2 regions of the Neorhizobium descurainiae genome follow, and region 1 is predicted to be linked to the other one. Evidence: riboswitches for the same ligand, from Rfam matches in the RefSeq annotation. Region 1 holds a riboswitch; the other holds the start of a gene.
What was found. Region 1 has a riboswitch for cobalamin ahead of ACMGE0_RS13110 (aromatic ring-hydroxylating oxygenase subunit alpha). Riboswitches for the same ligand answer to the same signal wherever they lie in the genome.

Region 1 (4,031 bases):
CTCGATCCCGGCCGCCGGAGCGACCGGCAGCGGCATTGCCCCGGCCGGCATCAGCGAGCCAACCAGAACGGCGGCGGAAATGCCCGCGACCGCAATTTTCTTGAACAGCGTCATATTGAACTCTCCCAACCCTTGGTCGATGTTTTCTGTTTCCTTCGCCGGCCTCGACGGCGTCTGCCATCGGCGGACCGTAACTTCGCGGCGATCCTAGGAAATTCATCCTGAATGCGTGATTAACGCCCCGGAGCAACGGAAGCCCGGCCCGGGCAGCGTGCCCGAACCGGGTTCCACATCCAGCCCCGAGACGATTTTTACCGGTACGGCGATACGCATCGCGCCCGGACGCCGGCGCGCGGCACATAGGTATTGTCCGATGCGCGATAGCTACGGTAGCGGCTCTCGCACCAGGCGACATGTCGGCCGGAATAAGGGCCGCGATCATTTGCAATCGCTCCGCCGATGATTACCCCGGTGCCGAAGGCCGCCAGCGGGAACCAGAAGCCATTGTAATACCGATAGCCCGGACGGCGATCGCGATAGCCGCGATAACCGCGATGCCAGCCGTAGCGGTCGCGCCGCCAGTCACGGCGATCCCGGTACTGGACATCCGTCACGGCGCTTGCAGCCGAAATGGCGGGAGCCGAAGGCATCTGCAAAGCCTGAGCCGATGTGAAGCTGGTGAGCGCAGAAGCGACCGCAAGCGCTGCCGCGGTCAAACGCAGGTGGAGGGGTCTCATCCTGGTGTTTCCTTTCAGGAAGTATTGGCAGAAAACAACGCGGATAGAAGGACTTGGTTCCATGACGGCCGGGCTGGAGCCAATCACGAATAAGCGATCGGTCCCAGGGCAAACTGCATCATGCGACGATCGAAAGCATCGTCTGATCGCCCTGAAGGCGATTGACCATGAAATTCGAATACCATTCGACGAACTGCATGACGCCGCCCTCGTGGATCGCCGAATAAGGTCCCGGCTCATATGCCGGCGAACGGATCCCGAAGGCGTTTTCCTCGACGATCTGGCGGTCCTGGTCGTTGGTCATGTTCCAGACATGCGTCAGCTCTTCGAGATTGTAATCGACGCCCTCGACCGCATCCTTGTGGACCAGCCATTTGGTGGTGACCGCCGTTTCCTCCGGTCCGAGTGGTGTGACGCGGAAGGAGACCGCATGGTCGCCCAGCATGTGGTTCCACGTGGTCGGGTAATGGAAGAGCAGCATCGTGCCGATCCCATCGATCGTCACGTCGTCGGAGAGTTTTCGCTGCACGGCATTCCTGCCCGACATCGTGTAGCTTTCGGCGCCCTCGATCAGCGGCATGCGGGCGACGCGGAACTGGCCGTCCGGCGATATCCTGAACTCGCTCGGCAGATCGGCCGCCTCGCAGCGCCGCCAGTGCTCGATGATGACCGGATCGTCGATCGCGCCCGACACGCCGGTGACGGTAGGCGCTTCCGGAAACGTGCGGCAGAGTTCCGGGTGATTGCCGGCGCAATGATAGCATTCGCGGTTGTTTTCCCAGACGAGCTTCCAATTGCCCTTCTCGATGATCGTCGACTGGTGGGCGACCTTGGCCTCCGACAGGCGGTGCGGCGCCATATAGGGCTCGATCGCCTCGCGAACGGGCGCGAAATCCGGCGCCTCGTTGGCAAGGCAGATGAAGATGTAGCCGGCGACGCTCTCGCAATGGACCTTCTTCAACCCGAACTCTCTCTTGTCGAAATCCTGGCCCATCTGCCGGGCGATGAGCAGCGAGCCGTCGAGTTCGTAGGTCCATTGATGGTAGGGACAGACGAGCCGCACCGCCGAGCCGCTTTCCTTGGTGCATACCCGGCTGCCGCGGTGGCGGCAGGTATTGTGGAGCGCCCGGATCAGGCCGTCACGGCCGCGCACGACGACGACCGGATAGTCGCCGATCTGCAACGTGAAATAGCTGCCGGCCTTGGGCAGTTCGCAATCGTGGCCGACGAACAGCCAATCGCGATACCAGATCAATTCGAGATCGAGCTTGTAATAATCGGGATCGGTGTAAAAGGCCTGTTCGAGGCTGAAGCCTTCGCGGCGGTTCTTGAGCTGCCGCAGGACCTGACTGCGAGTTTCCATCTTGCCTTCCTTGTCGAAGCGAGCCTTGGGGCGGCCTGCGGAAGGACATGGAAACGCCGGCCGGTCTCGCCCCGCCAATCTCCGCGTCCCGAGCGCCCGCCGCGATCGGTCAAATTCTCTTTCACCTCAGGCTGGTTTCCGGGCTCAGGAGCTGTCCCTCGCGGGACGGGCATGGCGCCTTCCCGGGCGGCCCTTGCGGCTCTTTCCCAGTGGCTTGTGCCATGCCTCTTACACTCCACCACCGTTGCGGGGGCAGCGCCGGGCTTCGACCGGCTTCCCAATTCTCCGCCCTCCCTAGCGAGGCGGCACCTTGAGCTTGCAGCGGATATAATCATCTGCCCCACGTGTCGCATAGGCAACATTGCGACATCGGCAACCGCATTGACGACGGCTTCGGAAAACCCTTAAGCCCCGCGAAAGGAAAACCTGTCATTGAGGGCTGAAGCTCAAGATTTCCGGCATCAACAGGAGCGATGCCCCCGTGCAGGCCAAAGGAAAATTCCGCTACTACGAAGCTCCTCCGCCGAAGCCTCCCGCGCCGGCGGGGACGAAGCCTACCGCGCATTCGGAATTCCTGCGGACCGGACGCATCGCCCGCGACAGCGCCATCTGGGTGCCGGCAGAACGGCGCTATATCGGTTATGCGGACGTCGCCGCGCGCACCGGCAAGAAACTGGAAGCAGCCGGAGAAAAGAGCCACGAGCGGATCAACGCATTCCATCGATCGATCCAGTTCCCGAAGATCATCTTCCACCGCACGCTCGACGAGCGTCCGCATCTCGGCTACTGCCATGTCACGGCCGCGAGAACGTTCCTCGGACGCCGCATGCCGGTCAGCTGGTCCTTCTATATCGCCAATTTCTTTTCCGAGATCGGCGAGGAGGAAAGGTTCTTCGAACGCATCAGCACGACCTATTCGCGCATGTACTTCGCCGTGGCGATCGAGGGGGAGCCGGGCGAACCGTTCCGGATCGACCGCTCGATCCGCAAGAACGGGCTCCTGTTCCAGACCAACGATCCGATGGAAGCGATCAAGAACGTGCTGACGCTCGGCGCATCGAGCCATGCGCTGCGCGAAATCATCAAAAAGCTTTGACGGAAGCCCGGTCCGCGCTATTGACGGGCGGACATGACGGCCGACATCATCGACATCACCCGGGATCATGAACGCGCGCTCCTCAAGGCCTCAGCCGTCTTGGCGGAAGGTTATCCGGTGGCGATCCCCACCGAGACCGTTTACGGGCTTGCCGCGGACGCCACCAACCCGGCAGCCATTGCCCGCATTTACGAGACCAAGGGCCGGCCGCGCTTCAACCCGCTGATCTGCCATGCGGCCGATCTTTCCATGGCCGAGCGCTATGCGGTTTTCGACCCGATCTCGAAAAAGCTCGCCGAGACCTTCTGGCCGGGGCCGCTGACGCTGATCCTGCCGCTGAAGCCGGAAAGCGGCATCCACTCGCTCGCCACCGCGGGTCTCGACACGATCGGCATCCGCCTGCCGAAAGGGTTCGCATCCGAGCTCATCCGCGCCTTCGGGAAGCCGCTTGCCGCGCCGAGCGCCAACACGTCCGGCAAGGTGAGCCCGACAAGCGCGCAGCATGTGGCGGAGGACCTGGGCGACAGGCTCAAGCTCATCGTCGATGGCGGCGCAGCCCCCGTCGGCGTGGAATCGACCATCGTCCGCGTCGAGGACGGCATTATCCGCCTACTGAGACCCGGCGGCGTCGCGGTGGAGGAGATCGAGAAAGCCACCGGCCTCCCGGTGATCCGGCCGGACGGCCCGGCGGCGATCATCGAGGCGCCGGGCATGCTCGCCTCCCACTATGCGCCGGGCGCGGCCGTCCGGCTCAACGCCGATCACGTCGAACCCGGCGAAGCGCTGATCCGGCTGGGTTCCGCCCCGGTAAAGGGAATAGAGCTTGCCACCGCGG
Region 2 (4,031 bases), on a different contig from region 1:
CGCGGAACTTCTCGCGGACCACCGCGATGAGCGCGCCGAGCACTGCCCAGAACACCAGATTGGTGACGTAAACGGCATTGACGAAGCGGGCATGCAGCTCCAGCGGCACCGCCGTCTCATGCGTCGGCGGCAGGGGAGCGCCAACCAGATGCGGAGCGACCAGCAGAACGATCGCCAGCACGGCAAACACGACCGAACGGGTATAGGCGAGCAGGCCGAGGCCGAGAGCGGTGCAGATGGCCGTCGAAATCCACCAGATCTGGCGCGGACCGAGCTCGGCGGCCGGCATGCCCGGCAGTTCCGGCGGCAGGCCGAGGCCGGGAGCGAGGCTGACGGTGAGGAAGCCGGCAATGCCGAACATCAACCCGCCGCGCCAGCCCTTGAAGCCTCCCAGGGCTTCCGAAGCGGCGATCAGCACGAGACCGAAGCCGATTGCCGACAAGATATCGGCTGCGGCGGTGTAGATGAGGCGCTCAAAACCGTCGGCGGGAGCCCAGGCCTCCTCGTCGTGGCTATGTTCAGCCGCCGCAGGGGGCGCGACACCGCCAGCCGGGGCAGCCTCATGGTTGTGGCTGTGACCGGCCTCGGCACCGCCGGCATTTTCATAGGTCTCGGCCTGCAGGATGAGCGGCACCGTCGAGAAATGCTGCATGACGGTGAGGAGAAGTCCCGACAACAGCCCGGCGATCACCGCCGTGAAGACGATGTTACGAAACAGCGACATTTGGAAATTCCTCTCAGTGGCAGGGGAAGGCCAGGGAATGGCGCGTGTCGTGGGCGGCGTTGTGGACGACTTCCAGATGCGAGAAGCCGACAAAACCGACGATGAACAGGCCGAGAATGGCCGTCATGCCGAGGGGAATGATCTTCGAAGCGGAAACGCTGACCGCACTTGCGGCAGAATTCGTTACCATGGTCTCGTCCTTTCGCCCTCCACCCGAGGGCTGTTCAAGTTTCTCACCACCTCTGGCAGGTCTCCTGGCTCGCGGATCAGGCGCCTCTCGCCCGCCTTCCCGGATTGCTCCAGTGGCTTGACGGCCAACCGGCCGTTTTGGACGAAGACTTTCCGCTTACAGTTGCGGGGGCAGCCACGGGTTTGACGGCAAATCCGTCGCACCGCATTCCCTCAAAACCCTTTCGGGCACCATAGGTCCGGTCACTATAGACGAATTCGCGAGCCCCGCAATCGCCTTTGCGACGCCCGCCGCACTCCATTGACATAGGGCTATGACCGGGCTTAGTTGAAAGAAGACGGTCCTTTTCCGGCAACGGGAAGGGCTAAGAGAGAATGCGGTGCGATCCTTGGGATCAATGCCGCGGCTGCCCCCGCAACTGTAGGCGGCGAGCCATTTTGCCGAGCAAGGCCTCTGGGCCGGAAAGCCACTGGGAAAACCGGGAAGGCAGGCAAATGGCGGCGACCCGCGAGCCAGGAGACCTGCCGTTCGATTTAAGCTTCGCCGGGCGGGGTGCTCCGGAGGAAGTCTTGTCATTCACCGCAGGCGGGCTTGCCCTTCTGCTCCGCGCCCCGATTTTTCGAACTGGCGGTAACGCGGCTTAGATGATGAGTGACGAGCGAAAAGACGATCTGGAAACCGTCCCGGAAGCCGTGGATGTGACGATCTTCGTCTGCACCAATTGCCGCGACGAGATCGATCCCGAAACACGCCCCGGCATCGGGATGATCGCCGCTCTGCGGGAAGCTACAGCCGGCAAGCCGCTTGCCGTAAAGCCCGTCACCTGCCTCGCCAATTGCGAAAAGAGCCCGAGCGCGGCCTTCAACCACCGATCCGGCTGGTCTTACGTTTTCGGGCATCTGACGCTGGAGAATGTCGAAGACATCGTGACCGGCGCAATGATGCTCGCCGGGGACGAGCGCGGCTTCCTTCCCCTTCGTGGCCGTCCCGCCTGCCTCCGCGGCAAAGGCATGACGGCCCGCATTCCACCCTTCCACCATCACGAGGACATGCCTTCATGAGCGTCAATTTCGACCGCGTTCCCTGCACCGTCGTCACCGGGTTCCTGGGCGCCGGCAAGACCACGCTGATCCGCAGCCTGATCGAGAAGCTCGACGGTAAGCGCCTGGCGATCATCGTCAACGAATTCGGCGATGTCGGCATCGACGGCGACGTGCTGAAGGGCTGCGGCATCGAGACCTGCCCGGAAGACAATATCATCGAGCTCGCCAACGGCTGCATCTGCTGCACCGTCGCCGACGACTTCGTGCCGGCGATCGACCAGATCCTCTCCCGCGAACCGCGCGTCGACCATATCCTCATCGAGACTTCCGGACTTGCGCTGCCGAAGCCGCTCGTCCAGGCCTTCCAGTGGCCGGATGTGAAGGCGCGCGTGACGGTGGATGGCGTCGTCGCCGTGGTCGACGGCGTGGCTCTGGCGGAGGGCCGGGTCGCCGACGATCACGGCGCGCTGGAAGCCCAGCGGCAGGCAGACGACTCGATCGACCATGACGACCCGGTCGAGGAAGTCTTCGAGGACCAGGTCGCCTGTGCCGACATGATCGTTCTGACCAAGACCGATCTTCTGGATGCCGCAGGGCTCGCCACCGCCAAGGATCGCGTTACCGCCCACCTGCCGCGGGCCGTGAAGATCGTCTCGGCCGCGAATGGGGCGATCGATCCGGCAGTGCTGATCGGCCTCGGGCTCGCCGTCGAGGATGACATCGGGAACCGCAAGACGCATCACGACGACGAGCTCGATCACGACCACGACGACTTCGACAGCTTTGTCGTCGACCTGCCGGCCGTGGCGGATGCCGAAGCACTCGCCGCCCGCATCTCCGTGACGGCGGAAGCCGAGAACGTCCTGCGCATAAAAGGCTTTGTGGAGGTCGCGGATAAGCCGATGCGCCTGCAGGTCCAGGCTGTAGGATCGCGCGTGAACCATTATTTCGACCGCGCCTGGGCGCCCGGCGAAGCGCGGCACGGCCGTCTTGTCGTGATCGGCGAAAAAGGGATCGACCGCGCGGCGATCGAAAGGATGCTGGCCGCATAAGGCAACGGAAATGCACATACTTGCCACCACATCGTCGTCGCTCGACGACCTGATCGAGCCGGTCGACCTCAACCAGTCGCCCGCCGATGTGGTGGTGCTGTCCTTTTCCGGCAGCGACCTGAACGGCATCGCTGCAGCCTGGGACAAGGGTCGGGCGAGCCTGCGGCTGGCCAACCTTTCCGACCTGCGGCACCCGATGTCCGTCGACCTCTGGGTGGAGAAGACGGCGGCACATGCGAAGGTCATCCTTGTGCGCATTCTCGGCGGCTATGACCGCTGGGCCTATGGGGTGGATGAACTTTCACGCATGGCGAAGCGCAAGAGGATCGCGCTCGTGCTTCTGCCCGGCGAATGCAGCATTCGTGACGAGCGGCTTGTCGGCGCCTCGACGGTTTCCGAAGAGCAGCTTGCCGGCATTCTCGCCTGCTTCCGCGAGGGCGGCCCGGACAATATGCGGCGGCTGGCAAGGCGACTGGCCGCGCTGGCGCGAAACGAAACAGCGCCCCTGCCTGGCGCGGCGGCGATGCCGAAGGCCGGTTTCTACAAGCCCGGCCATGGCATCGTCAGCGTCGAGAGGCTGCTTTCCAGCCTCGCTGCCGATGCGCCGCGCCTGCCGATCCTCTTCTACCGTTCCATGCTGCTTGCCAACGATGCCGCGCCGATCGATGCGCTCTTCGAAGCTCTGGCTGCTCGCGGTTTCGCGCCGCTGCCGATCTTCGTCAGCGGCCTGAAGGATGCGGATGCGGTCGCTTTCGTCGAACGGACGATTGCAGGCCTCGATCCTGCGGCGATCATAGCCACGACGGCTTTCGCCAGCGGCACGGATGAAAAGGGCGAAACGATCTTCGACCGCACCGGCGTGCCGGTTTTCCAGGTTGTCGTCGCCACGACGCGCCGAGAAGGCTGGGCGGAAGGCCGCCGCGGCCTGAATCCTGCCGACCTCGCCATGCATGTCGTCCTGCCGGAACTCGACGGCCGCATTCTTGCCGGAGCGATCTCATTCAAGGCAGGCGAAAACTCCG

Region 2: it holds a riboswitch for cobalamin, as region 1 does, so the genes downstream of both, ACMGE0_RS19500 (DUF1636 family protein) here and ACMGE0_RS13110 (aromatic ring-hydroxylating oxygenase subunit alpha) in region 1, are expected to answer to the same signal.

Annotation. Positions count from the first base shown of each region.
Region 1 covers NZ_JBLFFK010000006.1:95,001-99,031, forward strand. The annotation lists gene ACMGE0_RS13100 (BA14K family protein) at 1-114, opposite strand, end outside; gene ACMGE0_RS13105 (BA14K family protein) at 312-737, opposite strand; gene ACMGE0_RS13110 (aromatic ring-hydroxylating oxygenase subunit alpha) at 856-2,100, opposite strand; cobalamin riboswitch at 2,213-2,428, opposite strand; gene ACMGE0_RS13115 (DUF6656 family protein) at 2,582-3,196, shown strand; gene ACMGE0_RS13120 (L-threonylcarbamoyladenylate synthase) at 3,230-4,031, shown strand, end outside.
Region 2 covers NZ_JBLFFK010000011.1:164,585-168,615, reverse strand. The annotation lists gene ACMGE0_RS19510 (CbtA family protein) at 1-724, opposite strand, end outside; gene ACMGE0_RS19505 (CbtB domain-containing protein) at 738-914, opposite strand; cobalamin riboswitch at 952-1,164, opposite strand; cobalamin riboswitch at 1,236-1,457, shown strand; gene ACMGE0_RS19500 (DUF1636 family protein) at 1,559-1,975, shown strand; gene cobW (cobalamin biosynthesis protein CobW) at 1,972-3,009, shown strand; gene cobN (cobaltochelatase subunit CobN) at 3,020-4,031, shown strand, end outside.